One region of the Kitasatospora sp. NPDC001309 genome, then DNA from elsewhere that is predicted to be linked to it. Evidence: riboswitches for the same ligand, from Rfam matches in the RefSeq annotation. Region 1 holds a riboswitch; the other holds the start of a gene.

The links. A riboswitch is a leader RNA that binds a small molecule or an ion and turns the genes downstream of it on or off. The one in region 1 is predicted to bind guanidine.
Region 2: another riboswitch for guanidine. It lies ahead of ACFY2K_RS05285 (MBL fold metallo-hydrolase); the one in region 1 lies ahead of ACFY2K_RS19610 (DMT family transporter).

What each region holds. Positions count from the first base shown of each region.
Region 1 covers NZ_JBIAXC010000018.1:47,900-63,071, forward strand. Annotated here, with positions in the region: gene ACFY2K_RS19560 (NAD-dependent malic enzyme) at 1-591, shown strand, start outside; gene ACFY2K_RS19565 (HU family DNA-binding protein) at 1,124-1,405, shown strand; gene murA (UDP-N-acetylglucosamine 1-carboxyvinyltransferase) at 1,476-2,816, opposite strand; gene ACFY2K_RS19575 (YqgE/AlgH family protein) at 3,116-3,709, shown strand; gene ACFY2K_RS19580 (DUF3039 domain-containing protein) at 3,819-4,103, shown strand; gene ACFY2K_RS19585 (beta-N-acetylhexosaminidase) at 4,195-5,805, shown strand; gene ACFY2K_RS19590 (FAD binding domain-containing protein) at 6,130-6,996, shown strand; gene ACFY2K_RS19595 (2Fe-2S iron-sulfur cluster-binding protein) at 6,993-8,195, shown strand; gene ACFY2K_RS19600 (xanthine dehydrogenase family protein molybdopterin-binding subunit) at 8,192-10,522, shown strand; tRNA gene ACFY2K_RS19605 (tRNA-Cys) at 10,679-10,750, opposite strand; guanidine-III (ykkC-III) riboswitch at 10,831-10,899, shown strand; gene ACFY2K_RS19610 (DMT family transporter) at 10,944-11,258, shown strand; gene ACFY2K_RS19615 (MFS transporter) at 11,355-12,794, shown strand; gene ACFY2K_RS19620 (hypothetical protein) at 12,802-14,109, opposite strand; gene ACFY2K_RS19625 (class F sortase) at 14,553-15,172, shown strand, end outside.
Region 2 covers NZ_JBIAXC010000003.1:299,360-314,531, reverse strand. Annotated here, with positions in the region: gene ACFY2K_RS05315 (hypothetical protein) at 1-478, opposite strand, end outside; gene ACFY2K_RS05310 (DUF4132 domain-containing protein) at 475-1,332, opposite strand; gene ACFY2K_RS05305 (ABC transporter ATP-binding protein) at 1,573-2,355, opposite strand; gene ACFY2K_RS05300 (ABC transporter substrate-binding protein) at 2,381-3,409, opposite strand; gene fhuB (Fe(3+)-hydroxamate ABC transporter permease FhuB) at 3,515-5,674, shown strand; gene fes (enterochelin esterase) at 5,692-6,816, shown strand; guanidine-III (ykkC-III) riboswitch at 6,833-6,892, shown strand; gene ACFY2K_RS05285 (MBL fold metallo-hydrolase) at 6,907-7,764, shown strand; gene ACFY2K_RS05280 (hypothetical protein) at 7,957-8,646, shown strand; gene ACFY2K_RS05275 (hypothetical protein) at 8,658-8,951, shown strand; gene ACFY2K_RS05270 (YceI family protein) at 8,996-9,547, opposite strand; gene ACFY2K_RS05265 (Uma2 family endonuclease) at 9,673-10,224, opposite strand; gene ACFY2K_RS05260 (DHA2 family efflux MFS transporter permease subunit) at 10,308-11,702, opposite strand; gene ACFY2K_RS05255 (MbtH family protein) at 11,699-11,884, opposite strand; gene ACFY2K_RS05250 (amino acid adenylation domain-containing protein) at 11,877-15,172, opposite strand, start outside.

The DNA.
Region 1 (15,172 bases):
CACGGCGTGGTCCACCAGGGCCGTGAGGACCTCAACGACAGCCTGCGCTGGATCGCCGAGCACACCAACCGCTCGGGCCGCACCGGCAGCCTCAAGGAGGCCGTGGCGGGCGCGGACGTGTTCATCGGCGTCTCGGCCCCGAACGTCCTGGACGGCGACGACCTGGCCACCATGGCGGAGCGGTCGATCGTCTTCGCGCTGGCCAACCCGGACCCGGAGGTCGACCCCGGGGTGGCCCGGCAGACCGCCGCCGTGGTCGCCACCGGCCGCAGCGACTTCCCGAACCAGATCAACAACGTGCTGGTCTTCCCGGGTGTCTTCCGCGGCCTGCTGGACGCCCAGAGCCGCACGGTCAACACCGAGATGATGATCGCCGCGGCCCGCGCGCTGGCCACCACCGTCGCCGACGACGAGCTGAACGCGAACTACATCATCCCCAGCGTCTTCCACAAGGACGTCGCCAAGACCGTCGCCGCGGCGGTGCGCGAGGCGGCCCTGGCGGACGCCCAGGAGCCCGCCGTACCGGCCCGTCCGACCCCCGGCATCGTCGGCACGCTGGACACCTCGGCCTTCCCCACCGTCAAGCTCTGACGGCCCCGGCCGGGCGCCGGACGGCCCGGCTCGCGGGCCGGTCGCCGATCGGTCAAATGTCCGATTAGCGGCCATACCCGCCCAAGCGCGCCCCGAACCCTTGCGACACAAGGGCGAGGGGCGTGTTTGGGCTTGTCGTGCCTAGGGCGTACGGTAGCCCTGGCCGGGGCAGGCGTGTCCGACAAGTACGGAACGTCCCCCTGGTCTTCCGGCGTGTCATCCTGACCGCCGTCCGCGCCCGGTCCGCCGGAGCCGACGGAGCGTCACACCTCCAACGGGCGGGCGATGTTCGGGTGGCTCGGCCGGGGCCCGATTGGCTTTCTCGGGGCCGGTCGGGGCAGGATTCGTTCCCAGGCAGGCGGCGGGCCTCTTCGACGGCTCCGGCGCGCGGCATACGGGTACGGACCCGGCCTGCGACCACGCAATGCCTGCATGAGCACAGTGTGCGGACCTGCGGCCCATCCGGGTGCCCCCCGGTGGGAGCACCGATGGGCCCCCGCACACCGCAAGCGAACAGACCACAGGAGTACACATGAACCGCAGTGAGCTGGTGGCCGCGCTGTCCGAGCGCGCCGAGGTGACCCGCAAGGACGCCGACGCCGTTCTGGCCGCCTTCGCCGAGATCGTCGGCGAGGTCGTCGCCAAGGGCGACGAGAAGGTCACCATCCCCGGTTTCCTGACCTTCGAGCGCACCCACCGCGCTGCCCGCACCGCCCGCAACCCGCAGACCGGCGAGCCGATCCAGATCGCGGCCGGCTACAGCGCCAAGGTGAGCGCCGGCTCCAAGCTGAAGGAAGCCGCCAAGGGCGCCTGAACCACCCCTTGAACGCCCGAGAGGCCGGGCTCCCCGCGGGGAGCCCGGCCTCTCGTCGTGCGTGCGGTCGTTACGCGTCGACCAGCTGCTCGCTGGGCAGCTCGACGTGGGCGCCGAGGTCCCGCAGCTTCTCCATGAAGTTCTCGTAGCCGCGGTTGATCAGGTCGATGCCGTGCACGGTCGAGGTGCCCTCGGCCGCCAGCGCCGCGATCAGGTACGAGAAGCCGCCGCGCAGGTCCGGGATGACCAGCTCGGCGCCCATCAGCTTGGACGGGCCGGACACCACCGCGGAGTGCAGGAAGTTGCGCGCGCCGAAGCGGCACGGGGTGCCGCCCAGGCACTCGCGGTAGAGCTGGATGTGCGCGCCCATCTGGTTGAGCGCGCCGGTGAAGCCCAGCCGCGACTCGTACACCGTCTCGTGGACGATGGACAGGCCGGTGGCCTGGGTCAGCGCGACCACCAGCGGCTGCTGCCAGTCGGTCTGGAAGCCCGGGTGCACGTCGGTCTCCAGGGCGATCGCCTTGAGCTCGCCGCCCGGGTGCCAGAAGCGGATGCCCTCGTCGTCCACCTCGAAGGCGCCGCCGACCTTCCGGAAGGTGTTGAGGAAGGTCATCATCTCCAGCTGGCGGGCGCCGCGGACGTAGATGTCGCCCTTGGTCGCCAGCGCCGCGCAGGCCCAGGAGGCGGCCTCCAGCCGGTCCGGCAGGGCCCGGTGGTTGTAGCCGTTCAGCTCGTCCACACCGGTGATCAGGATGGTGCGGTCGGTGCCCAGGGTGATGATCGAGCCCATCTTCTGCAGCACGCAGATCAGGTCGACGATCTCCGGCTCGATGGCCGCGTTGCGCAGCTCGGTGACGCCCTCGGCGAGGACGGCGGTGAGCAGCACCTGCTCGGTCGCGCCGACCGAGGGATAGGGCAGCTCGATCTTGGTGCCGCGCAGCCGCTGCGGGGCCACCAGGTAGGTGCCCTGCGGGTGCTTCTCGATGGTGGCGCCGAACTGGCGCAGCACCTCGAAGTGGAAGTCGACCGGCCGGCCGCCGATGTCGCAGCCGCCCAGGCCCGGGATGAAGGCGTGGCCGAGGCGGTGCAGCAGCGGGCCGCAGAACAGGATCGGGATCCGCGAGGAGCCCGCGTGGGCGTCGATGTCGGCGACGTTGGCGCTCTCGACGTGCGAGGGGTCGAGGATCAGCTCGCCGTCCTCGTCGCCGGTGCGCACGGTCACGCCGTGCAGCTGCAACAGGCCGCGGACCACCTTGACGTCGCGGATGTCCGGGACGTTGCGCAGTCTGCTGGGGCCCTGGCCGAGGAGGGCGGCGACCATGGCCTTGGGGACCAGGTTCTTCGCACCGCGGACGCGGATCTCGCCTTCGAGCGGGTTTCCGCCGTGGACCAGCAGGACGTCGTCGGTCATCGTTCTCGCAATCCGGGGTGCCAGAGGAGTGGGAACGGTTCCGTCACGGAACCGCTGGTGGACCGGTGGTACAGGCGTACGGGCGCGTTCGGGCCCCCGGAGAATCCGAGTCGGCACCGTAGAGGGGCGTCCACCATCCGTAGATGGTAGTGGGCGTCCCGATGGTTCCCGTTTGCCTCTCCCGTGATGGTGCTCTCTCCGGCCCGGCTCCCGCCCGCCGGTTCGGCCGTACGGGTGCTCGTCCGGCGTGGCGGGGTTTCGGGTGTTGCGGTGTCCGGCCGGTGCCGTTCTGCGGGATCATGTGTGGCATGACGGCGGCCCATTCGCACGGAGGCCGGTCCCACACCGGCCGTCTGCTCGTCGCGACGCCCATGCTCACCGACCCGAACTTCGCCCGGGCGGTGGTGCTGCTCCTCGACCACGACGCCGAGGGGGCGCTCGGCGTGGTGCTCAACCGGCCGACGCCGGTCGAGGTGGGCAGTGTGCTGGACGGCTGGGGCAGACTCGTCGGGCAGCCCGCGGTGGTGTTCCAGGGCGGGCCGGTGGCGCTGGACTCGGCGCTCGGCCTGGCCGTCGCGCCGGGGGAGCCGGGCACCGGGGAGCCGCTCGGCTGGCGCCGGGTGCACGGCGCGATCGGCCTGGTCGACCTGGAGGCGCCGCCGGAGGTGCTGGCCGGGGAGCTGGGCAGCCTGCGGATCTTCGCCGGGTACGCGGGCTGGTCGCCGGGCCAGCTGGAGTCGGAGCTGGGGAGCGGCGCCTGGTACCTGGTGGACTGCGAGCCGGGGGACGTCTCCAGCCCGGAGCCGGAACGGCTGTGGCGCTCGGTGCTGCGCCGCCAGCGCAGCCCGCTGGCCCTGCTGGCGACCTACCCGGACGACCCGACGATGAACTAGGGCGTGTCCGGCCCGTCCGGCCCGTCCGGCCCCGTGTCGAGGCCCGGGGAACCCGGGCCGCCGCGTGACACTGGCCCGGTTTCCCGGGGCGCCCATAGACTTGGCACCCATGAGCACTCTTGAGCCCGAGCGCGGCCTCGGCACCGGCACCCTGGTCGAGCCCGTCCCCCAGGTGTCCCACGGGGACGGCGACCACGAGCGCTTCGCGCACTACGTCCAGAAGGACAAGATCATGGAGAGCGCGCTCTCCGGGTCCCCGGTGGTGGCGTTGTGCGGCAAGGTGTGGGTGCCCGGGCGCGACCCGAAGAAGTACCCGGTCTGCCCGATGTGCAAGGAGATCTACGACGGCATCGGCAAGCCGCAGGGCGGCGACGGGGACAACGGCGGCAAGTAGTCCGCCGCCGTCTGCAGGACGCCGTTTTGCATAGCACCGCGTTTCCCAGGTGGTCTATGCCAATCGTTCGGGGCCTGGGCAGGATGTCGGAATGGACCTCATTCCCGCACCTTCGAGTGCCGTCCGGCGCCCGGACGGGGACTTCCCGCTCGACGCCGCCACCACGCTGACCGCACCGCCCGTACTGGCCGACGCCGAGCGCTGGCTGCGCGGCACGCTGTCCGCCGCCACCGGGCTGCCGCTCGGTCCGGGCCGGCCGGGCACGGGCATCGAGCTGGTCCTGGACGACACCCTGGCCGCCGAGGCGTACCGGATCGCGGTGCGCCCCGGCCACGCCCTGCTCACCGCCGGCGGGCCGGCCGGCGCCCTGTGGGCGGCCCAGACCCTGCGGCAGCTGCTCGGGCCGGACGCCTACCGCCGCTCGCCGCTGCGCGCCGAGGGCTGGGTGCTGCCCGGCGCGGACATCGCGGACGAACCCCGGTTCGGCTGGCGCGGCGCGCTGCTGGACGTCGCCCGGCACTTCCTGCCCAAGTCCGACCTGCTGCGCTTCGTCGACCTGCTGGCCGCGCACAAGCTCAACGTGCTGCACCTGCACCTCACCGACGACCAGGGCTGGCGGGTGGAGATCAAGCGCTACCCGCGGCTGACGGAGCGCGGCGCCTGGCGGGAGCGCTCGATGGTCGGCTACCGGTCCGCGCAGCGCCGGGACGACCGCCCGCACGGCGGCTACTACACCCAGGACGACCTGCGCGAGATCGTCGCCTACGCGGCCGCGCGCGGGGTCACCGTCGTCCCGGAGATCGACCTGCCCGGCCACACCCAGGCCGCCGTCGCCGCCTACCCCGAGCTGGGCAACACCGACGTGGTGGACACCGCCGCGCTCGGCGTCTGGACCGACTGGGGGGTGAGCCACCACGTGCTCAACGCCTCCGAGGAGACCCTGCGCTTCTTCGAGGGGGTGCTGGAGGAGGTCCTGGAACTGTTCCCGTCCGAGTTCGTCCACCTCGGCGGCGACGAGTGCCCCAAGGAGCAGTGGAAGGACAGCGCCGCCGCCCAGGCCCGGATCCGCGAGCTGGGCCTGGCCAACGAGGACGAGCTGCAGAGCCACCTCATCCGGCACTTCGACCGCTGGCTGGCCGAGCGCGGCCGCCGGCTGATCGGCTGGGACGAGATCCTGGAGGGGGGCCTCGCCCCGGGCGCGGCGGTCTCCTCCTGGCGCGGCTTCGGCGGCGGGATCGCGGCCGCGAAGGCCGGGCACGACGTGGTGATGTGCCCCGAGCAGCACGTCTACTTCGACCACCGGCAGGCGGACGGGCCGGACGAGCCGGTCCCGGTCGGCTTCGTGCGCACGCTGGAGGACGTCTACCGCTTCGAGCCCGTCCCCGAGCAGCTGGACGGGGAGGCCGCCCGGCACGTCATCGGCACCCAGGCCAACCTGTGGAGCGAGTTCATGGACAGCGCCCGGGACATCGACTACCGGGCCTTCCCCCGACTGGTCGCCTTCGCCGAGGTCGCCTGGTCCGCGCTGCCCGCCGTGCCCGCCGAGCGCGACTACGCCGGCTTCGAGCGGCGGCTGCGGGGCCACCTGGCGGTGCTGGACGCGCTGGGCGTCGAGTACCGCCCGGCCGACGGGCCGCACCCCTGGCAGCGCCGGCCCGGGGTGGCGGGGCGGCCGATCGAGGGGCCGCCGCCGGTGCGCTGAGGCGGTGCGGGCGGTGCGCCGATGTGTTCGTCGGGAACTTATGGACGGTCATCTGACGTCAAGAAGAGATGAACATCTGCCCCGGTCCCGTTCGGGTCGGGGCAGATACCGCCCGGTATCCGTCCCAATCGGGCAGTCCCGTTCACCGGTCCCGAAATGATCATCGAGCATTGTGTGCCAGAGTTGCCCAACCCGGCCCGATCGCCCGTACCCTACGGCCAGGCCGGGCTGCTGACGCGGACAGTGCAGTGCGGCCACGGCCGCGGGCGGCAGACGATCGATGAGCAAGTGGAGCACGGTGGGACCCAGGTGAACCGGACGATCATGCTGCCGGCCTCGCTCGACGAGGCCGTCGACGCGTTGGCCGCCGCCCCGGCCGCGGTACCGGTGGCCGGAGCCACCGACCTCATGGAAGCCGTCAACGCCGGACGGCTGCGCCCCGCCGCCCTGGTCGGCCTCGGCCGGATCACCGAACTGCGCGGCTGGCGCTACGAGGACGGCGGCACCGCGGTGCTCGGCGCCGGACTCACCCACGCCCGGATGGACCGCCCCGACTTCGCCGCGCTCATCCCCGCCCTCGCCGACGCCGCCCGCACCGCCGGCCCGCCGCAGGTCCGCAACGTCGGCACCCTCGGCGGCAACATCGTCACCGCCGCCCCGGCCGGCGACACCCTCCCGGTGCTCGCCGCCCTGGAGGCCAGCGTCACCCTCGCCCGGGCCGGCGGCAGCCGCGAGGTGCCGGTCAGTCACCTGCTCACCGGACTCGACCCGGTGCGCCCCGGCGAACTGCTCACCTGGGTGCGGGTCCCGCTGCTGCACGCGCCGCAGGTCTTCCTCAAGGCCACCGGCCGCAGCGGCCCGGCCCGTGCCACCGCCTCCGTCGCACTCGTCCTCGACCCGGCCCGGCGCGCCGTGCGCTGCGCCGTCGGGGCCGTCGCCCCGGTGCCGCTGCGCCCGCTGGAGGCCGAGGCCTGGGTGGCCGGCTGCATCGACTGGGACGGCAGCCGGGAGATCGACCCGGCCGCGGGCGCCGCCTTCGGCGAGTACGTCGCCGCCGCCTGCGTCCCCGACAACTACGGTGCCGAAGGGGCCTGGGAGGCCGCGACCGAGGGGCCGACCGCGGCCGCCGTCCGGCTGCGGCGTACCGTATCGGTGCTGGCCCGACGGGCACTGGGAAGGGCGCTGAAGTGACCACAGACCCCATGGAGACCCTCGACGCCGACCCGCTCGGCCTCACCCCGCAGGTCAGCCGGGAGCTGCGCCCGTGCGCCTCCTACACGCTGCGGGTCAACGGTTTCGAACGGCCCGTCACCGACGCCTGGATCGGCGAGAGCCTGCTCTACGTGCTGCGCGAGCGGCTCGGCCTGGCCGGCGCCAAGGACGGCTGCGAGCAGGGCGAGTGCGGGGCCTGCTCGGTGCAGGTGGACGGCCAGCTGGTGGCCGGCTGCCTGGTGCCCGCCGCGCTGGCCGCCGACAGCGAGATCAACACCGTCGAGGGCCTGTCGGCCGGCGGCGGCGCGAGCGACGTCCAGCGGGCGCTGGCCGCCTCCGGCGCCGTGCAGTGCGGCTACTGCACCCCCGGCATGGCGATGGCCGTGCACGACCTGCTCCAGCGCAACCACCGGCCCACCGAGGTCGAGGCCCGGCAGGCGCTGTGCGGCAACCTGTGCCGCTGCACCGGCTACCGCGGAGTGCTGGCCGCCGTCCAGACCGTCGCGGACGCCCGCGCGCTGGAGGTCGAGGAGGCCGAGGAGGCCGCCGCCGCGGCCGCCGAGGGGAGCACCGCGGCCCCGGCCGCCGGGACCGGCGCCCCGGCCGCCGCCGTCGAGCCGGAGCCGGCCGTCGAACCGCCGGTCTACGCCGACTCCGAGGCCTGGATCGAGCACGTCCCGCAGCCGCCCGTCGAACCGGCCCCCGCCCCGGTGCCCGCCCAGGCCCAGGCCCCGCAGCCGGCCCAGGCCCCCGCCGAGCAGCCGTACGGCGACGGCGGCTACGACACCGGCGTGTACGACACCTCCGCGCTGACCGGGATGCAGCCCGGCATCCCCGCCCAGGCCGTCGGCGACCAGGTGTACTACCCGCAGGGCTACCCCGAGCAGCCCTACCAGGCCACCCCCGCGCACGGCACCTACGTGCCGGCCGGCTACCCGGACGGCCACCAGCAGCACACCGGCTACGACACCGGCTACGACGCCCCGGTCTACGAGCCCACCCCCGCGCACGGCACCCCGCTGCCGGGCGCCGTCCACGACGGCACGCCCCCGCACGGCACCCCGTACGCGGACCCGCACGGGACCCCGGCCGAGGCCGGCGTCCCGACCACCGGCGTCCCCTACGGCGCCACCCCCGCCCACGGCATCCGGCTCCCCGAGGACGACCACGCATCATGACGTCGCCTACCGACATCGGCGCAGCACTCCAGCAGGACGGCGGCGAGGGCGGCGCCGGACCGGAGCCCTTCGGCCTGGGCAGCTCCCCGCTGCGCAGCGACGCGCTGCCCAAGGCGCTCGGCATCTACCCGTACGCGGCCGACCTCTGGGCCGAGGGGCTGCTGTGGGGCGCGGTGCTGCGCTCGCCGCACCCGCACGCCCGGATCCGCGGCATCGACACCTCGGCCGCGCTCGCCCTGCCCGGGGTGCACGCCGTGGTCACCGCCGCCGACCTGCCGCCCGGCCCGGACGGCCTGCCGGACGGCGCCCCGGCCGGCCCGATCGTCTCCGACCGCCCGGTGCTGGCCGCCGGCGTGGTGCGCCACCACGGCGAGCCGATCGCCGCGGTCGCCGCCGACCACCCCGACACCGCCCGGCTGGCCGTCGGCCTGATCGCGGTCGACTACGAGCCGCTGGAGGCGGTCACCGACCCCGAGCAGGCCTTCACCGCTCCGGCGCTGCACCCGGACGGCAACCTGTTCCGCCACCTGCCGCTGCGCACCGGGGACCCGGACGCGGCCGGCGAGATCATCGTCGAGGGCCTCTACCAGGTCGGCCGGCAGGACCCGGCCCCGCTCGGCGCCGAGGCCGGGCTGGCCGTGCCGCGCCCGGACGGCGGCGTCGAGCTGCACCTGTCCTCCACCGACCCGCACGGCGACCGCGACCGCACCGCCGCCTGCCTCGGCCTGGAGCCGGACCGGGTCCGCCTGGTGGTCACCGGCGTGCCCGGCGCCACCACCGACCGCGAGGACCTCTCCTTCCAGGTCACCCTGGCGCTGCTGGCGCTGCGCACCGGCCGCCCGGTGAAGATGACCCTCACCCGCGAGGAGTCCTTCCACACCCACACCTCGCGCCACCCCGCGCTGCTGCGCTACCGCCACCACGCCGACGCCGACGGCACCCTGGTGAAGGTGGAGGCGCAGATCCTGCTGGACGGCGGCGCCTACGCCGACGTCTCCGCCGAGGCGCTGGCCGCCGCGACGGCCTTCTCGGTCGGCCCGTACGTCTGCCCCAACGTGTTCGTGGACGCCTGGGCGGTGCGCACCAACAACCCGCCGGCCGGGCGGATGCGCGGCGAGGGCGCGCTCCAGGCCTGCTTCGCGTACGAGTCGCAGCTGGACCAGCTGGCCGCCCGGGTGGGCGTGGACCCGGTGGAGATCCGCCGCCGCAACGCGATGTCCACCGGCGACCCGCTGCCCACCGGACAGGCCGTCACCTGCCCCGCCCCGGTGAAGGCGCTGCTGGACGCGGTGGCCGCCGAGCCGCTGCCGGCCCTGCCGGTGGACGACCCGGACGCCGAGTGGCTGCTGCCCGGCGGTCCCGGCGGGGCCGGGGACCCGGCCGCGGTGCGGCGCGGGATCGGCTACGCCGTCGGCATGGTGCACATGCTGGGCGCCGAGGGCGAGGACGAGGTCTCCACCGCCACCGTGCGGGTCAGCGGTGACCACGCCACGGTGATCTGCGCGGCCGTCGACGCCGGGCAGGGCTTCGCCACGCTGGCCCGGCAGATCGTGCAGACGGTGCTGGGCGTCAGCGAGGTCTACATCGCGCCGGCCGACAGCGACCAGTCGATCGCCGGGCCCTCCGCCCGGGGCCGGCACACCTGGGTCTCCGGCGGGGCGGTCGAGCGGGCCGCGCTGATGGTCCGCCACCAGCTGCTGCAGCCGATCGCGGCCGACTTCGGGATGTCGGTGGAGCTGCTGCAGATCGCCGACGGCAAGATCACCTCCTACGACGGGGTGCTCGGCATGCCGGTCGCGGAGGCGCTGGAGGGCAAGGAGCTCTGGGCCACCGCGCAGTGCCGCCCGCACCCGACCGAGCCGCTGGACGAGTCCGGACACGGCGACGCCTTCGTCTCCATCTCCTTCTGCGCGATGCGCGCGGTGGTGGACGTGGACATCGAGCTGGGGGCCGTCCGGGTGGTCGAGATGACCGTCGCCCAGGACGTCGGCCGGGCGCTGAACCCGCGCCAGATCGAGGACCGGATCGAGGCGGGCGTGGCCCACGGCGTGGGACTGGCGCTGATGGAGGACCTCCAGACCTCGGGCGGGGTGATGACCAACCCCTCGCTCACCGGCTACCGGCTGCCGACCTCGCTGGACACTCCCGAGGTGCGGATCGCCGCGCTGCTGGAGGAGCGGGACGTGGTCGCCACCTTCGGGGCCAAGGCGGTCAGCGCGGTGCCCGCGGTGGTCGCCCCCTCGGCGGTCGCCGCCGCCGTCCGGGCCGCCACCGGGCTGCCGGTGGGCCGGCTGCCGATCCGCCCGGAGGACGCCGTCACGGCCTGAGCCGGCGCCCGCGGCCGTCGGGCCCCGCCGCCGCGGGTGCCCGTCGGGTCGGGGCGTCGGGTCGGGTCGTCGGGCCGGGCCGTCGGGTCGGCCGGAAACGGAACGGGAAATGCGGAATTGCCGGTCGACTTCGGTCGACCGGCAATTCCCCTTTCGAGGCCGTGGCGGGAATTGAACCCGCGTACATCGCTTTGCAGACGATTCCCTGAGCCACTCGGGCACACGGCCAGTGAATTCAGGATGGCGGACCGGCCGAATGGGGTCAATGATGTTGTGTAAATTCTGTGTGGCAATGTGTGCTACGGTCGGAGCAGGTGGTTGATTCCCCGCCACCCCGGACGAGCGCGTCGTACCCGGTGACGACAAGACGGCGCAGTTCAGCGGCAATCCGGCCGCTGTGGACTGCGGAGGTACGGCCGTCATGGCTTGGCTCGTTCTGATCGTCTCGGGTCTCCTGGAGACCGTCTGGGCAGTGGCCCTGGAATCGTCCAAGGGCTTCTCCCGCCTCGTTCCCAGCCTCGTCTTCGGCGTCGCGCTGCTGTTCAGCATGGGCGGGCTGGCGTACGCGATGCGCACCATCCCGATCGGCACCGGCTACGCGGTCTGGGTCGGCATCGGCGCGGTCGGCACCGCGGTCTACGGCATGGCCGTCCTGGGCGACGCGGTGACCATGGCCCGGATCGGCTGCCTGCTGCTGATCGTCTGCGGCGTGGTGGGGCTCAAGGTGCTGCACTGACGCCTGCCCCCGGGGCCGGTCCTAGGCCCTGCGACGGACCCGGTCAGGGACTCCGGTCAGGAGTCAAGGACGCGGACGGCTCTTACGATGTTACGTATGACCACTGCCTCCCCCACCTCGGTCGACTCCCCCTCGATACCCTCCGGAGCTGACCCCGGGGGCGGGGTCATGAGCGGCCGCTTCCGGGCCCTGACGCTCGGGATCGTGTCGGTCGTGCTGGTGATCGCCTTCGAGGCGACCGCCGTCAACACCGCGATGCCGACCGCGGCCCGGCAGCTGGACGGCCTGGGGCTGTACGCCTTCGCCTTCTCCGGTTACTTCACCACCACGCTGTTCGCCCTGGTCGTCTCCGGCCAGTGGTGCGACCGGCGCGGCCCGCTCCAGCCGCTGTTCACCGGCATCGCGGTGTTCGGCGCGGGCCTGGTGGTGGCCGGGACGGCGCCGGGCATGTGGGTGTTCGTGGCCGGGCGGGCGATCCAGGGGCTGGGCGGCGGGCTGGTGATCGTCGCGCTGTACGTGGTGGTCGGCCGGGCCTACCCGGAGCGCCTGCGGCCGGCGGTGTTCGCCGCCTTCTCCTCGGCCTGGGTGCTGCCCTCGATCGTCGGGCCGCTGGTCTCCGGGGCCGTCACCCAGCACCTCGGCTGGCGCTGGGTCTTCCTGGCGGTGCCGGTGCTGATCCTGCTGCCGCTGGCGGTGATGGGCCCGGCGCTGGCCCGCTCCGAGCGGGACCACCCGGTGCTCAAGGGCGCCGACTTCGACCGCCGCCGCACCCTGCTGGCCGCGATGGCGGCGGTCGGCGCCGGCCTGCTGCAGTACGCCGGCCAGCGCCGGGACCTGGTCGGGCTGCTCCCCGGCGTCGCCGGTGCGGCGCTGCTGGCCCCGGCCGTGCTGGGACTGCTGCCGAAGCGGACCCTGCGGGCCGGGCGCGGGCTGCCGACGGTGATCCTGCTGCGCGGGCTGGCGGCGGGGGCGTTCCTCGGCGCCGAGGCCTTCGTCCCGCTGATGATGACCACCGAGCGCGGCCTCTCGCCGACCCTGTCCGGGCTCACCCTGACCAGCGGCGGGCTGACCTGGGCGCTGGGCTCCTGGCTGCAGGGCCGCCCGGGGGCCGAGCGGTACCGCGAGGCGATGATCCGGGGCGGCTTCGTGCTGACGGCGGTGGCGATCGCGGCCGCCGCGCTGGTGCTGGTCCCGGCGGTCCCGGCCTGGGTGGCCTCGGTGGCCTGGGGCGTCGGCGGCATCGGGATGGGGCTGACGGTCGCGAGCGTCAGCGTGCTGATGATGAAGCTCTCCGCGCCCGAGGACGCCGGGGCCAACTCGGCCGCGCTGCAGATGAGCGACGCCCTGGGCAACGTGCTGCTGACCGGTCTGGCCGGGGTGCTGTTCGCGGCGCTGGGCGGCGGGTCACTGGCCGCGGCGCACGAGGGCGCCGGGGCCGACGGCTCGCCCGGCGCCTTCGCGGTGATCCTGCTGGTGATGGCCGCGGTGGCGGCGCTGGGGGCGCTGCTCGCCGGGCGGGTGCGGGTCCGGGCCTGACCCGGGGTCAGGACGCGGCGGCGGTGGGGGAGGGGGAGGCGGCCGGCGGCGCGGCCGGGGTGCCGAGGAAGGCCTCCCAGCCGCCGGCCGGGGACTGGCCCGGGCCGAGGCCCTGGAGCTTGCGCAGCACCGCCGGGTCCTGGGCGTCCAGCCAGTCGACCAGTTGGCGGAAGGAGACCAGCCGCACCTCGGGCTTGCCCGCGATCGACTTGAGCACGTCCTCGACGGCGTTCATGTAGATGCCGCCGTTCCACTCCTCGAAGTGGTTGCCGATGATGTACGGCGCACGGTTGCTGTTGTAGGTGCGGTCGAAGCCCATCAGGTAGGAGTCCCGGGCCTGGGCCTGGAAGCCCGGGTAGAGCGCCGGGTCGGCCTTGGTGTTGGGGCCGCACTGGTTGAACATGATGTTGTAGTCCATCGACAGCACCTGGAAGGTGTGCCCGGGGAAGGGGATGGACTGCAGCGGGAGGTCCCAGAGCGCGCCGCCCTGGATCTTCTGCGGCCAGACCTGGGTGCCGTTGCCGCTGCTGTCGTAGCGCCAGCCGCGCTTGACGGCGGTGGGCAGCAGGTTGCGCTGGCCCTCCAGGCAGGGGGTGCGGCTGCCGATCAGCTCCTTGCGGTAGTCGAAGGGCAGGGCCGGCAGGTCGGTGAAGCCGGTGTTGGTGCGCCAGCTCGTCACGAACTCCATCGCCTGCTGGATCTCGCTCTCCCACTCCTCCGGGGACCACGCGCTGACGCCGGTGGGGCCGCAGAAGTGGCCGTTGAAGTGGGTGCCGATCTCGTGGCCCTCCAGCCAGGCGGCGTGCACGTTCTCCAGGGTGTCGTGGATGTGCTGGTCGCTCAGGTAGCCGATCTCGGAGGCGCCGACCTTGTGCTGCGGCGGGCGGTACAGGTCCTTCTTGGACTCCGGCAGCAGGTAGAGCCCGCTGAGGAAGAAGGTCATCGAGGCGTTGTGCTCCTGGGCCAGCCGGCGGAAGCGCGCGAACAGCCCGTTGTCGAGCTCGCCGGCGCCGTCCCAGGAGAAGACCACGAACTGCGGGGGCCGCTGGCCGGGCTGGAGCCGGTCCGGGACGGGCTGGTGGGGCTGGGGGCCGGTGTCCGAGGTGGAACCGTCGCCGAGCAGGACGGCCTGCGGCTTCTGCGGGACCGCGGCGGGGGTGGCGCTCTGCCCCTCGGACGCCGGGGTGGCCGGGGCCGCGCCGCCGGCCGCGTGCTCCCCGCCCCCGCCGGCCCGGTCGCTGCCGCAGCCCGCCGCCAGGGTGGCGGCGCCGGCCGCTCCGGCGGCCAGCAGGGTTCGGCGGGAGAGCGCGTCCATGGTCACTCCGTTCGTGAGGTGTTCGACGGGCGGGCGGAGTCCGGCAGGCGCGCGGGGTGCGTTCGGGGTGCGTGCGGCGCGCGGAGGTCCGGTCGGCCCGGAGGGGGTGGAGCCCGTGACCGGGTCAGGATGGCATGTGGGCCGGAACGGTCGTAGAGGCGCAGCGAACGGTCGTGATCGATCGCCCGATTGACGCAACCGAAACGGCGGGCCGAAACGTCGAAGGTGTTCGTACGGGTGGGAGCGCCGCCCCCGGACGCGGAAGCGGAACGTCACGTACCGTGGCCGCCCACCCACTCCGTGCAGGTCCGGAGCCGTCATCCCTGCCGATCGGCGGGTGCGGATACGACCGTCGTGGGGACGTGCCTTAGGGTCCGATCCGATTGAATGAGTTCCCAGCAAACTCTCAGGAATGGGATCCGGGCCGGCAGAAGGGAGCACCCGTGGGCGTCCAGCAGAGCACGAGCCCCTGGCCGGGCACCCTGGCGGCCGGCGCCGCCCTGGTGCTCGGGGCCTGGCTGCTGCACGGGGGCGGCGCGCCCGTGCTGCCGCCGCTGCCGAGCGGACAGGCGCTGTCGGGCTTCGCCCCGGTCTCCGTCGTCCCCCCGCTCGGCCCGTCCGCCCCGACCCGGATCCGCATCCCGGCCGTCCGCCTGGACGCCCCCGTCACCGAGCTGGGACTGGACCCCGACGGCCACCTCCAGGCCCCGCCCGCGGCCGACCGCAACCTCGCGGGCTGGTACCGCGGCGGCGCCACCCCCGGCCAGCGCGGCACCGCCATCCTGGCGGGCCACGTCGACAACAAGGCCGGACCGGCCGTCTTCTACCACCTGGGAGCACTCCACCGGGGCGACCGGATCGAGATCGCCCGCGCCGACGGCGCCACCGCCGTCTACCAGCTGTACGCCATCGAAGTGCACGACCGAAAGGACTTCCCGGACGACCGGGTCTACCGCCAGGCCGCCGACGCTCAGCTGCGGGTGATCACCTGCGGCGGCGCGTACAGCGAGGAACACGGCTACGAGGGAAACGTCGTCGCCTACGGATTCCTGGCCGACACCAC
Region 2 (15,172 bases), on a different contig from region 1:
AGAAGGTGGGCAGGAAGTGCGGGACGGCGCGGCCGAGCCGGGTGGCGAGTTCGTCGAAGCCGTCCTTGGCGGCGCCGGGCTTGGACCGGGCCTGGCGGGCCAGCCGCTCCAGCTCCTTGACCAGGGCGAGCGCGTGGTGCCCGTTGGCCGGGTCGTGGACGAGTGCCCAGGCCGGGAAGCCGAGCGCCTCCTGGCGGACCTGGCCGACCTCGGCGGGCGCGCCCTCGGGGGCGAGGCCGAGGAAGTCCAGGGCGAGGTCCTCGGCGGGGCCGAGCGCGCCGGGGACCAGCCGGACGATCCGGCGGCCGTCCAGCGCGGGGTGGGTGTAGCCGCGCGCGGTCAGCACGTCGGCGGCACTGTCGGGGCGGCCGGCGTCGGCCAGGGTGCCGGGCGGCAGGACGGCGCCGGCGTCGAGCAGTGCCTCGGGCTCCGCGGCGCGCTGCTGCGGGACGGTGGTGGTCATCGGGCCGGTGGTCATGCGGCGTCCTCCCCTTCGATCGTGCGGCCCGCGTGGAGCGCGGCGGCCATCCTCATGCCCTCGGACCAGGCGACCGGCCCGACCTCGGCGAGCGGCAGGGACCGGCCGTCGGGGCCGGCCCAGCTGAGCGCGCCCGTCTCGCAGGCGTCGTACTCGTAGTAGTCGCCGACCCAGACCCGGGCCTCGACGGTGCGGCCGCCCTCGGTGATCGGCTGGACGGCGGAGCCGCCGCGGACCCGGCAGCCGAGCCGGGCGCAGCGCCCGACCAGCTCGCGCAGTTCGCGGTAGCGGCCGCCGGCGTAGGTGTGGACCTCGGTGCCCGCGGCCGGCTCCTCGGGGCGGTGCCAGACCTCGCGGTAGAGCTGCTGGACGCGCTGGGAGACGCCGAGTTCGACGGCGAACTCGCGCAGGTCGTCGAGGTCCGGGAGGAGCACCGGGTGGGGTATCAGGACCTGGCCGTCGGTCAGGCGCACGGTGTCGCCGTCGAGGTCGACCAGGCCGAGGCCGCGCTCGGCGTCGGCGTCGCGCAGGAAGCCGGCCACGGCGCCGTCCGCGCCGGTGACCACGACGTCCCGCAGGACGGACTGCCAGGCCTCGTCGGGCCAGACGGCGGCGAGCACGGCGGCGGGGACCGGCAGCGAGCGCACCATCCACCGCTCGACGTCCTCCTGGCAGCGCCGCTCGTGCGCGGCGAGCCATTCGGCGAGTTGCTTGAGCTGGGTGACCACCGGGTCGTCACCGAGCTTCGACGGGACGGACTTGAGGGGGCGGCCCGCCGCGTTGCGGCACACCACCCGGCCCTCTCCGTCGAGCGTGACGCGGTACCCTCCCGCGCCCGTTTCCACCCATGCCACAGCCGTACTCCTCCCACCGGGGAACGTCGTTCGGATCGCCCCGCTGACCAGCGATGCGAGGAACGTAGCGAGGGTCACTGACAACGCGACGGGCGGGGGGAGGCGGCCGGGGAGCGGACGAATTGAAACCACTCGAACGGGTGGTCGATCGGGTACGCAGGACCGATCCGCGGCCCTGCGGACGCGTGAAGGCGGCGCCACCCCGTCCGGGTGGCGCCGCCTTCACGGCCGACCGGCCCCTCAGCCCGTCGGCGCCCGCGGGACGATGACCGGGGCGCCGTCGTCCGGGGCCGCCAGGACGTGGCTGTCGATGTCGTACAGCGCCCGCACCAGCGGCGCGTCCACCACCTCCCGGGGCGGCCCGCAGGCCACCACCGCGCCGTCCCGCAGGGCGACCAGCAGGTCGGCGTAGCGGGCGGCGGCCGCGAGGTCGTGCAGCACCATCACCACCGTGCGCCCGCCGGCCGCGACCGTACGGACCAGTTCCAGCACCTCCACCGCGTGGCCGAGGTCGAGCGCGCTGGTCGGCTCGTCCAGCAGCACCACCGGGGCGTCCTGGGCGAGCACCATGGCGAGCCAGCAGCGCTGCCGCTGGCCGCCGGAGAGCTGGTCGAGGCGGCGGTCGGCGAGGGCGTCGACGCCGGTGGCGCGCAGGGCCTCGGCGGTGAGCCGCTCGTCGTCGGCCGACCACTGGCGGAACAGTCCCTGGTGCGGGTGGCGCCCGTAGCGGACCAGGCCGGCCACGGTGACCGCCTCGGGGGCCTGCGGGCTCTGCGGGAGCAGCGCGACCCGGTGGGCGGCCCGGCGCGGGCTCAACCGCCAGATGTCCTCGCCGCCGACCAGGATCCGCCCGCCGTCCGGCCTGTGCAGCCGGGCCACCGCCCGCAGCAGGGTGGACTTGCCGCAGCCGTTCGGGCCGACCACCGCCACCACCTGCCCGGCGGGCACGGTGAGGTCGATGCCGCCGAGCACCGGGCGGCCGGGGCGGTACCCGGCGGTGACGCCCTGGATCGTCAACTCCATCTCTCAGCCCCCCGGTTCCGCGCGCTCAGGAACCGGACAGGGCCTTGCCGAGGTCGCCGATGACGACGTCGGCCGCCAGCGGGCCGCCCCGGGTGGACCAGACCGAACCGTCCACGGTGACGGCGTGGTTGTTCTTCACCGCGTTCAACTGCTGGTAGGCGGGCTTGGACTGGACGTCCTTGAGGGCGGCCTTGCCGTCGTCGGTGAGGGTGGACAGGAACAGCCAGTCGCCGTCGATCTCGGCGAGCTTCTCCAGGCTGAGCGCCGGGCTGTGGGCGTTGCCGTCCTTGTCCTGGGCGGCCGGGCGGGTGAGGCCCATGTCGAGGGCGACGCCGCTCGCGAACTGCTTCTTCTCCATCCAGCTGGGGCCGGTGGGGTTCCAGCGGACGATGGAGACGGCGGCGCCCTTGTTCTTGCCGAGGTCGGCACCGGCCTTGGTGGCCTTGGCCTGGTAGTCGTCGATCACCTTGGTGGCCTGGTCGAGCTTGTTGACGGCGTTGCCGATGCCCCGGAAGGCGAGCTTCCAGTCGTCGGTGGGCGCCATGGTGACCAGGGTGGCGGGGGTGATCTCGCGCAGCTGCTTGAGCACCTGCTCGTCCTGCATGTCCCCGGCCAGGATGAGGTCGGGCTTGGCGGCGATCACCTTGTCCATCACCGGCTGGAGCAGGTTGCCGACCACCGGCACGCCCTGGACCTTGTCCTTGAGGTACGCGGGCGGCTCGTTGAGCCCCTGGCCGTTGGTGATGCCGGCCGGCTTGAGGCCGAGGGCGAGCACCGCGTCGAGGTCCTCCTGGGTGAGGGTGACGATCCGCTTGGGCTCGGCGGGGACCTCGACGGCCTTGCCGGTGGCGTCCTTGACGGTGCGCTTGCCGCCGTTGGCCGCGTCCGCCGCGCTGCCCGGGGCGGCGGACGCGGAGTTGGAGGGGTCCGCAGACGTGGACGAGGACCCGGAGGAGCCGCACCCGGTGAGCAGGAGGGCGGCCGCCCCGGTGACGGCCAGCGCCTGGGCCGCGCGGCGGCGGACGGGGTGGAGCGGGCTCTGGGCGTACGGCATGGGTGCCTCCGGGGCGCGGGTGGTACGGGAGTTGGGGGCGTCCGGGCAGCCCGGCACGACGGCGGTGCCGGCGGGACGCTCCGGCCATTAGGTTAGCCTTACCTTATGACATCGTCGCAAGTGGGCGCCCCCGAAGCGCCCGCCGTCACCGCGCCCGGCGCCCCTCCCCCACCGGCCCGCCCCCTCCGGGACAGCGCCTGGCCGGTCGCCGCCGGGGCGGTCGCGGTGCTACTCGCGCTCACCGCGCTCTCGCTCTCGGTCGGCGCCGGCGAGGTCGGGCCGGGACGGGTCCTGGACTACCTGCTCGACCGCGACGGCGCCCGCGCCGACAGCCGACTCGCCCTCGTCGTCGGCGAGTTGCGGCTGCCCCGCACCCTGACGGCGCTACTGGTCGGCGCCGCCCTCGGCGTCGCCGGCGCCCAGCTCCAGTCGGTCACCCGCAACCCGCTGGCCGAGACCGGCCTGCTCGGCGTCAACGCGGGCGCCTCGCTCGGCGTCGTCCTCGGCATCGCCGTGCTCGGCGTGCAGACCTCCTACGGGTACCTCGCCTTCGCCTTCGGCGGCGCCGTCCTCGCCAGCACCCTGGTCCTGCTGATCGCCGGCAGCCGGGGCGGCGGCTCCCCCATGCGGCTGGTCCTCGGCGGCTCCGCCGTCGGCGCGACCTTCGGCGGCATCACCGGCGTGCTCATCGTCAACTCACCCGAAGCGTACGACCGTTACCGGGTCTGGGTGCTCGGCTCGCTGGCCGGGGTGGAAGGCTGGACGACCCTGGGCCAACTCGCCCCCGTCCTCGGCGCCGGCTTCCTGCTCGCCCTGCTCACCACCCGGCCGCTCACCGCCCTCGCCCTCGGCGACGACCTCGCCCGCGGCCTCGGCCACCGCCCCGGCGCCACCCGCGCCGCCGTCGCCGCCGCCGTCACCCTGCTCACCGCCTCGGCCGTCGCCCTGGCCGGGCCGATCTCCTTCCTCGGCCTGCTCGCCGGCTTCCTGGCCCGCGCCCTCGCCGGGCCCCGGATCGGCCGACTCACCCTGTTCGCCGGGCTGTTCGGCGCCGCCGTGCTCACCGGCGCGGACGTGCTCGCCCGGGTGGTCGCCCGGCCCTTCGAGGCGCCGGTCTCGGTGATCGTCGCCCTGGTCGGCGCCCCCGCGCTGATCGCCATCGTCCGCTCCCGCCGCTCCGCCGCCCTGGCGATCGGCGACCCCGCCGCCGAGGCCCCGCCCGTCCAGCGCGCCGAACCGCGCCCGGCGCGGCCGGACCCGGCCCTGCGGTACGGCGCCTGGTCCCTGCTGGTGCCGCGCCGGCCGCTGCTCGCCGGACTCGGCCTCGCCGCCGCCCTGCTCGCCGTCGTGGTCGTCTCCGCGCACGCCGGACAGAGCGAACTCGGCCTCGGCAAGACCTTCCAGGCCGTGTTCGGCTACGGCGAGCGGCTGGACGTCCTGCTGGTGCAGAAGTTCCGCCTCGGCCGGATCGTCGCCGGACTCGCCGCCGGAGCCGCCCTCGGACTCGCCGGCTGCCTCACCCAGACCCTGGCCCGCAACCGGCTCGCCACCCCCGAACTCCTCGGCGTCAACGACGGCGCCACCGCCGCCGTACTGATCTCCGCCACCGCCTCCGGCACCTTCGGCGCCTGGTGGGCCGGACCGCTCGGCGCGCTGGCCGCCGTCCTGGTCGTCACCCTCGTCTCCGGCGGGCTCGGCGCCCGCGGCTACCGGGTGCTGGTCGTCGGACTCGCCATGTCGGCGCTCGCCTCGGCCGTCATCCAGGTCGCCCTCGCCCGGCGCTCGCTCAACTCCGCCGGCTCGCTGTACGTCTGGACCTCCGGCAGCCTCAACGGCCGGGACTACGCCATCGCCACGCCCGCGCTCGTCGGACTCGCCGTCCTGGTGCCGACCGCCCTGGTGGTGGCCCGGCGGCTGGCGGTGCTGCGCTTCGACGACAGCGTGGCCGCCTCGCTGGGCGTCGACCCCGGGAGGGTCCGGCTCGCCTGCCTGCTGCTCGCCGTCGCCCTCGCCGGGCTCGCCGTCGGGATCTGCGGGCCGGTCGGCTTCGTCGCCCTCGCCGCACCCGTACTCGCCGCCCGGCTCGCCGGACCGACCCGGGTGCCGGTGCTCGGCTCCGCGCTCACCGGCGCCCTGCTCGTCGTGCTCGCCGACACCCTCGGACGGGTGCTGATCGGCGGGGTGGAGATCCCCGTCGGCATCGTCACCACCGTGCTCGGCGGCCCCTTCCTGCTCTGGGTGCTGCTCGGGCGCCGTACCAACTGATCCTGGAGAGACAGACGTTGAACGCCTTCCCGCTGATCGCACCCGACCCGGACGACGCCGCGTACCGGCTGGTCACCTTCATCTCCACCGAACAGGACTGCGACGGCGTGCTCGCCCTCGTCCACACCGTCACCGACAAGGACCGGCACGCCGGCGACCTGACCCCCCACCTGATGGAACGCCGGGGCGGCCGCTGGGAGATCACCTACCGGCTGCGCGCCGACCACCGCGCCTCCTACCAGCTGCACCCCTTCCACGGCGCGCCCCCCGGCACCACCCGCGCCGACTGGCTGCACGTCCTCGACCACGCCCGCCCCGACCCCCGCGACAGCGAACCCCGCCTGCCCGCCCGCGACGGCCGCCACCCCGCCTCCGTGCTCAGCCTGCCGCAGGCCCCCGCCCAGCCGTACGTCCGGCGGCGCGAGGACGTACCGCGCGGGCGCACCCTCCCCCGCACGGTGGCCGGGCGGCGGGTCGACGTCCACCTCCCCGCCGGGTACGGACCCGGCCTCGGCCCGTACCCGGTCGCGGTACTGCTCGACGGCGAGATGTGGGGCGAGGTGCTCTCCGTCGGCGACACCCTCGACAACCTGACCGCCGACGGCGCGATCCCGCCCACCGTCGCCCTGCTGGTGCACACCATGGGCCCCGGCCGCCCCGACGACCTGAGCTGCAACCCGGCCTTCGTCGACCTCCTCGCCGACCGCCTCCTGCCCTGGGCCGCAGCGGAGTTCGACGCCACCGACGACCCGCGCCGGACCGCCATCGCCGGCCAGAGCGCCGGCGGCCTCACCGCCGCCTACGCCGCCTTCCGGCGCCCGGACCGCTTCGGCAACGCCCTCTCCCAGTCCGGCTCCTTCTGGTGGCCCGACGAGACCGAGTTCGACGCCGGCAGCGAGTGGCTCACCCGCCGCTTCGCCGCCGAACCCCACCGGGACGCCCGGTTCTGGATCGAGGTCGGCCTCCAGGAGTGGATGCTCCTCACCCAGAACCGCCACCTGCGCGACGTGCTCACGGCACGCGGCTACGACCTCCACTACCAGGAGTTCAACGGCGGCCACGACTACGCCTGCTGGCGCGGCGGCCTCGCGGACGGGCTGGCGCACCTGCTGGGCCGGGCGTCGGCGAACGACCCGTGCTAGCGTCGCCGACGGCAGCGCGACGGCGCCCGCCCCGGACGAGATGTGCGCCGTACCCGGCCCGCCAAGACGACGCACACCCAGGGAGTCGTCATGACCGCCGCCGACGCACCGATCGCCCGTCCGCTGGACGTGCCGTGGATCCACGGCTCGCCGTCCGCGAAGCACGACACGGACCCGGAGATCCAGGTCCACCCGTACGACGAGAACACCGTCATCCTGCGGCAGAACAAGGCGGTGCACTACGAGGCGCCGTTCCTGTTCCTGCTCTTCGGGGCGGACCGGGCGGTCCTCATCGACACCGGAGCGACCGCCGAGCCCGCGTACTTCCCGCTCCGGGCGATCGTCGACGGCCTGATCGCGCAGTGGCTCACCCGCAACCCCCGCGACCACTACCCGCTGCTGGTCCTGCACACCCACCCGCACGGCGACCACGTCGCGGGTGACGGGCAGTTCGGCGACCGGCCGGACACCGCCCTGGTCGGCGCCGACCGGCCCACCGCCTGGGCGTACTTCGGCTTCGACCACGACCCGGAGGCCACCGCCCGCGTCGACCTCGGCGGCGGGCGGGTCCTGGAATGCCTGGCCACCCCCGGCCACCACCCGGCCGCCGTCACCTACTACGACCCGTGGACGGGCTTCCTGCTCACCGGCGACACCGTCTACCCCGGCCGGCTCTACATCGACGACTGGCCCGCCTTCGGCCGCAGCATCGAGCGCCTGATCGCGTTCACCCGGGAGCGGCCCGTCACCCACGTCCTCGGCTGCCACATCGAGATGACCCGCGAACCCGGCGTCGACTACCCGATCCGCACCACCCACCAGCCCGACGAGCCCCCGCTCCAGCTCACCGTCGACCACCTGCACCGCATCCGCGCCGCCCTCGCCGAACTCGGTGACCGGCCGCGGCGGCACGCGCTGGACGACCTGATCCTCTGCCCCAACAGCTGAGGGGCCGGGCGGTCACGCCGGCCCGGGTGGGCCGGCGCGGGTGCTGACGGTCGGCCCGTATCGGTGGTCTTGCACGCCTGACGACCGCTCGGCATAGTTGCGTCACATCCCGCCGGGCACATCCCGCGGAGCCGTTCACTCCCGAACTTGACATGGACAGGACGCATACCCCTCAGGAAGGAGTGTCCTCTCATGGCACGATCCGAGCGGGTCTCCCGCAGCCGGCGCCGCCTCCGGGGTGGCGGCCACGCCACGGTCGGCATCACCGCGGTCCTCCTCACCGCGATGCCCGTGACCTCGGCCCCGGCCGCCCCGCATCCCCCGCGCCCGATCTACGTCTTCGCCCACAACCTGAACTCCGCCGACCAGGTCGACAACGCCCTCGCCGCCGGCTACAACGGCGTCGAGGTCGATGCCGCGTTCAACGTCTCCGGCGCGTGCGGCGGCACCAGGCAGTGGGTCTCCTGCGACCCCGGCAACCCGGCGTCGGAGAGCGTCGACCCGGTCAACATCAAGCGGAAACGCACCGGCGCGGTATTCGACGCACTCGCCAACGCCCGGCGCAGCGGCAAGAACCTCGCGGCCGTGTGGGTCGACATCAAGTCGTCCTCCGACGGCGACCAGCCCGCCCAGATCAGCACCCTGCGAGGCCTGGTCCGCGACAAACTGCTGGCCGCCGGGATCAGGGTGATGTACGAGGTGCCCTACTCGTCGAGCAGTGACGCCGCCTGGAACGCGCTCAAGCAGAACCTGGACCCCCTGGAGTCGACGGCCGTGACCGGCACCTACGCGCAGGGCGCGACACCTTCTCAAGGGAGGGCGGCGGAATCCCCGCCAGGCACCGGTTCGCCACCGACGGTTCGGCGGTCTTCGCCACGTTGACCGGGACCTGCATGAAGACCAACGGCGACAAGGTCACGGGGCTCAGGGACAGCGTCGCCAACCGTGAGGCGGGGAACATCGCCGGCGTCTTCGCCTGGACCATGGGCTCCTCACCCGACGGTGCCGACTGCGCGGCACGGATGCTCGGCGAGATCGGGGTCAACGGCGTGATCGCCGGATCCCGGCTCTCGGACTACCGCAAGGAGACCGACACCGACGTCGCGGTGAACAACATCACGGACTGGGTCAGGAGGCACCCCGCCCAGGCGCGGATGGCCACCGTCCGCGACACCCTCTTCGGCTGAGCCGGAGCCGCGGCAGCTCCGACTCAGCCCGGCCGCCTGCCCTGCTAACTCTGCTTGATCGCGGAGATGTCGAACTCCAGCACCACCTTGTCGCCGACCAGCACGCCGCCGCCCTCCAGTGCCGCGTTCCAGGTCACCCCGAACTCCTTGCGGCTGATCGTCACCGAACCCTCCAGGCCCACCCGCAGGTTGCCGTACGGGTCCACCGCGTTGCCGGTGTACTCGAAGTCGATGGCGACCGGGCGGGTGGTGTCCTTGATGGTGAGGTCCCCGGTGACCCGGTAGTCGGTGTCGGACTTGGCCTCGACCGAGGTCGAACGGAAGGTGATGTCCGGGAAGTTGGGGGCGTCCAGGAAGTCGTTGGTGCGCAGGTGCTGGTCGCGCTGCTCGACTCCGGAGTCGATGCTCTCGGCCTTGATCACCACCTGGCCGGTCGACCGCGTCGGATCGGCGCCGTCCAGGTGCGCGGTGCCCTCGAACTGCCCGAACGCGCCCCGCACCTTGGTCACCATGGCGTGCCGGGCGACGAAGCCGATCCGGGAGTGCGCGGGGTCGAGGACGTAGTCCCCGGTGAGCTCGGGAAGCGAAACGGTCATCAGGTACCTCCAAGGGGTGGCCCGGGGTCCGGGCGTCAGCTTGCAAGGTGTCAGCCCAATGCAGTATCACCCCGCCCGCCGCGCGGCACCACCGTGCCAAGTTCCCGCCAACGGGTGAAGCCCTCTCAGTCCCGGTACGGGACCAGCCGCGCCAGGTCCAGCTCGAAGCCGAACGGCTCGGGGATCCGGATCGTCTCGCCGAACTCCCGCTCGGTACGGGTGTGGTAGCGGTCGCGGTTCGGCTCCGAGAACAGGGTGACGGTCTTCTGACGCGGGTCGATGATCAGATAGAGCGGGAAGCCCATCCGCGGGTAGTCCCGAACCTTCCCCGTCCAGTCGTTCTCGGGGTTGGACGGGGAGACGACCTCGACCGCGATCAGCGCGAGCTCGGCCGGGATCTCGTGGCCGCTGAGATCGACGACGTCCTCGGGCAGGTAGGTGAGGTCGGGGTTGCGCACGGCGCCCGCCCCGGGCGAGGAGAGGTCGCTGTTCCCGGTCGGGAAGTACCCGGGCGGGCAGTGGGCCTCGAACTGGCGCTGGACGAGCGCGAGGTTCAGTTGGTGGATCGAGGACGGCGACGCCTGCATGACGATGATCTCGCCAGACAACTCGACCTTGTAGCCGTCCGGAATGCTGCGCCTGGCCTCTTCGAGAAGACGGTAGTGCTCGGGATTCATGCGATCTCCTCCGGTGGTCCTGCCACCGTACGGTAGTCGGGGCAAGCGGGATGTCGCTCCCGCCCGCCCCGATCGCGGGCCCCTCAGCCCTCCGGGGGCGGGGGTGGGCCCTGGGCCGGGAGGCGGCGGGCGAGGAGGGCTCCGGCGGCGACCAGTGCGGCGGTGACGGCGAGGGCGAGCCGGTAGGGGGCGGGGTCGGCGCCGTCGCCGAGGGCGCCGATCAGGGCGGCGGTGGCGGCGATGCCGATGGCGCCGCCGAGGGTGCGCAGAATGGTGAACAGGGCCATCGCCCGGCCCATGGCGGGCGGCGGGATGTCGGCGAAGCCGGCGATCTGGACGGTGAGCACGGCAGTGCCCAGCACCAGTCCGACGGCGAACATCAACGCCCGTACGGCCCAGGGGTTCTCGGCGAGGCCGAGGGCGGCGAGGATCGCCGCGGCCAGCAGCAGGGCGGGCAGGGCGAGGCGGCGCGGGCCGAGCCTGGGCAGCAGCCGGTCGACCACCTGGGAGGCGGCCATCAGGCCGATCGCCTCGGGGAAGACGCTGAGCCCGGCGTCCAGGGCGGTGGCGCCGCGGGCGGCCTGGTAGAGCAGCGGCAGCACGAACAGGGCGCCCATCAGACCGGCCGAGGTGAGCAGCGCCAGCCAGCTCGCCGCGCCGTAGGAGCGGTCGGCGAGCAGCCGCAGGTCCACCAGCGGTTCGGGCGAGCGGAGCTGGTTGCGTACCGCGAGCCCGAGCAGGGCGGCTCCGGCGAGGCCGCCGAGCCAGACCGCCGGTGCCGTCCAGCCGTGGGCCGGGCCGAAGCCGAGGGCGTAGGTGAGCAGGCCGAGGCCCGGGGTGGCGAGCAGGAAGCCGCGGGTGTCGAAGCGGCCGGCCGGGGGTTCCGGTTCGGTCCGCAGGGCGGCCAGGCCGAGTGCCACGGCGGCGATGCCGACCGGCAGGTTGACCAGGAACAGCCAGTGCCAGGAGAGGTGTTCGGTGAGGAAGCCGCCGAGGGGCGGTCCGAGGGCGGGCATCAGGGCGGTCGGCACGATCAGGATCCGGCCCAGGCGCGGGCGCTCCTCCGGCGTGAAGGCGCGGAACAGCAGGGTCATGCCGACCGGGGTGAGCAGGCCGCCCGCCACGCCCTGGACGGCGCGGGCGGCGGCCAGGGCGCCGAGGCCGGGGGCGGCGGCGCAGAGTGCGGAGGCGAGGGTGAAGACGGCGAGCGCGCCGAGGAAGACCCGCTTCACGCCGTACCGGTCACCGAGCCAGCCCGCCACCGGCAGGCCGAGGGCGAGGCCGATCAGGAAGGCGGTCTCGACGGAGTTGGCCGCCGGGACGGGCCGGCCGAAGTCCTCGGCGATCCGGTACAGCGCGGGGTTGACGATGGTCGAGTCGAGGCCGTTCATGCACATCGCGGCGGTGTACACGACGACCACGGCGGCGCGCCCCGCGAGCAGGGGGCGCGCCGGGGACGCGACGGCGGGAGGGGTCACAGGTCGGTCCAGTGCGCGGTGATCCAGGCGAGGGCGTCGGGGCGGGCGCAGGGGCCGTGGGCGACGCCCCAGCCGGGCGGGACGGCGGCGAAGGCGGGCCACAGGGAGTGCTGGCCCTGGCCGTTGACGAGGGCCAGGAACTCGCCGTCGGCGTCGAAGGGGTTGGCGGGGGCGTCACTCATGGTCGGGGTTCTCCAGGTGGTCGGCGATCACGCTCGCGATGTGCGCGATCGGGGCGGGCAGGGTCATGTCCTTGTGCGAGCAGGCCACATCGGTGTTGTCGATCCGGCCGGTCACGTAGGGGGCCCAGAGTTCGGGCACCAGGGTCTCGTCGATGGTGTCGACGGTGGCGCGGAAGAACCGGACGTCGCCGTGGAAGGGGCGGTGGTCGTAGCCGCGCACCAGGTGGTTGGTGTTGAGGTAGATCTCGTTGAGCGCCGTCACGGTGGACCGGTCCAGCCCGGCCAGCGGGCTGCCCTCGCGGCCCAGCAGCTCAATGACGGAGTCGAGTTCGAGCGGCTGCCCGGCGAGGTCGTCGGGCCCGAAGCCGCCCATGGTGAGCAGCGCCTCCAGGGCTTCGGCCTGGTCCGGGACGGGCAGTTCGCGGAAGCCCTCGGCCGGGTAGGCGTCCAGGATCGCGAGCAGTTCGACCCGCTGGCCGAGCTCCTGGAGCCGGACGGCGACGGCGTGGGCGATGATCCCGCCGGTGGACCAGCCGAGCAGCCGGTACGGCCCCTCGGGCTGGACCTCGCGCAGCCGGTCGGCGTAGTGCGCGGCCAGCTCCTCCATCGTCGCGGGCAGCGGTTCGCCGACGGTGGCGGCGCCGACGCCCTGGGCCTGGAGGCCGTAGAGGGGGACGTCGGCCGGGAGGTGGCGGATCAGGCCGGTGTAGCACCAGCTGAGGCCGCCGGCCGGGTGGATCGCGAACAGCGGGGCCCGGCGGCCGGGGGCGGTGGGGCGCAGCGGGAGCAGCACGTCCAGGGCGTCGGCGCCGGGGGCGCCCTCGGACAGGGCGGCGTCGAGCGCGGCCACGCTGGAGGCCTGGAACAGCGCGCCGATGCCGACCTCCAGGCCGAGCACCTCGCGGATCCGGCCGGCCAGCCGGACCACCAGCAGGGAGTGGCCGCCGAGCGCGAAGAAGTCGTCCTCGACCCCGACCGCCTCCAGGCCCAGGACCTCGGCGAAGAGCTGGCAGAGCTGCTGCTCGCGCGGGCTGCGGGGCGGGCGGCCGGCTCCGGCGGCGGGGGCCTCGGGGGCGGGCAGGGCCCGGCGGTCGAGCTTGCCGTTGGCGGTCAGCGGCAGCCGGTCGACCGGGACCACGGCGGAGGGGACCATGTGGGCGGGCAGTTCGGCGGCGGCGTGGGCGCGCAGGTCCTCGGGCGAGGCGGCGGGGGTGGTGGGGGTGGCGGGGGCGGTGGGGGCGGTGGGGGCGGTGGGGGCAGTGGGGGCGGTGGGGGCGGTGGGGGAAGTGCCCACGACGTAGCCGACCAGGCGCTTGTCGCCGGGGGTGTCCTCGCGGACCACCACGGCGGCGTCGGCGACACCCGGGTGGGCGGCCAACACGGCTTCGATCTCGCCGAGTTCGATCCGGAAGCCGCGCAGCTTGACCTGCTGGTCGGCGCGGCCGAAGTACTCCAGCACGCCGTCCGCGCGGCGCCGGGCGAGGTCGCCGGAGCGGTACATCCGGGTGCCCTGCTCGCCGAAGAGCCCGGCGTACGGGTCGGCGACGAAGCGGGTGGCGGTGAGTTCGGGCCGGCCGAGGTAGCCGCGGGCCAGGCCGGCCCCGGCGACGTACATCTCGCCGGTGACGCCGGGCGGGACGGGCTGGAGGTGCTGGTCGAGGACGTAGACCCGCAGGTCGGGGATGTTGACGCCGATGGTGCTGCTGCTGGTGGCGGCGGCGCTCGCCCGGTCGAGGGCGATGTACGAGACGTGCACGGTGGTCTCGGTGATGCCGTACATGTTGACCAGGGTCGGGGCGTCCTGCGGGTGCCGGGAGTACCAGTCGTCGAGGCGGCCGAGTTCGAGCGCCTCGCCGCCGAACACCACGTAGCGCAGGGCGAGTTCGCTGCCGGGACGGTCGCGGTCGGCGGCGCTGAGCTGGTAGAAGGCGGACGGGGTCTGGTTGAGCACGGTGACGCGCTCGCGGGCGAGCAGGTCGAGGAAGGCCGCCGGGTCGCGGCTGACCAGGTGCGGGACGACGACCAGCCGGCCGCCGTACAGCAGCGCGCCCCACAGTTCCCAGACCGAGAAGTCGAAGGCGTAGGAGTGGAAGAGCGTCCAGACGTCCTGGGCGTCGAAGCCGAACCAGTGGTCGGTGGAGCTGAACAGCCGGGCGACGTTGCGGTGGGTGACGGGCACGCCCTTGGGCCGACCGGTGGAGCCGGAGGTGTAGATGACGTACGCGGTGTCCTCGGCGCGCAGCGGACGGGTGCGTTCGTGCTGGGCGAGCGGGGTGGCCGGGTACCGCGCCGACTCCGGCCCGTCGACCAGGAGTCGGGGGACGTCGTGGACGGGCAGCCGGGGGGCGGTGGCCCGGTCGGTGAGCAGGGCGGCGGGGGTGGCGTCGGCCAGCATGTAGGCGAGGCGGTCGGCCGGGTAGTCGGGGTCGAGCGGGAGGTAGGCGGCGCCGGACTTGGCGACCGCGAGCAGGGCGACGACCAGGTCGACCGAGCGGGGCAGGGCGAGCGCGACGATGGTGCCGGGGCCGATGCCGTGGGCGGCCAGCAGGCGGGCCAGGCGGTCGGCGTGGGCGGAGAGTTCGGTGTAGTCGAGTCGGTCGTCGCCGCAACTGACCGCTACGGCGCGCGGGTTGGCGGCGGCCGCGGCCTCGAAGAGCTCGGGCAGGGTGGCGGTCGGGTCGGTGGCCGCCGGCACGGGCGCCGTCGGCACGGCTGCGGCGGACGGGGTGAGGTTCCACTCGACCAGGGCGCGCCGGCGCTCCTCCGCGCTGATCAGCGGCAGCCGGCCGATCGGGGTGTCCGGGGCGGTGGCGGCGGCGGTGAGCAGCCGGGTGAGGCGGTCCGCGAGGGCGGTCGCGGTGGCGGGGTCGAAGAGGTCGGTGCGGTACTCCAGGAAGCCGCCGATGCCGCCGCCGGGCCGCTCCCCCGCGTTGAGGGTGAGGTCGAACTTGGCGGTGCCGCTGGGGATCGCGGCGATCTCGGCGGTCAGGCCGCCGCCGAGCGCGAGGGGTTCGTCGGCGCGGCTCTGCCAGGCGAGCATCACCTGGAACAGCGGGTGGCGGGCGAGCGAGCGGGCCGGGTTGAGCTCCTCGACCAGGCGGTCGAAGGGCAGGTCGGCGTGCTCGTGCGCGGCCAGCACGGTGCCGCGCACGCGCCGGAGCAGCTCCCGGAAGGACGGGTCGCCGGCGGTGTCGGTGCGCAGCACGGCGGAGTTGACGAAGTAGCCGACCAGGGCGGCGGTCCGCTCGTCCTCGCGCCCGGCGAGCGGGGTGCCGACGGGGATGTCGG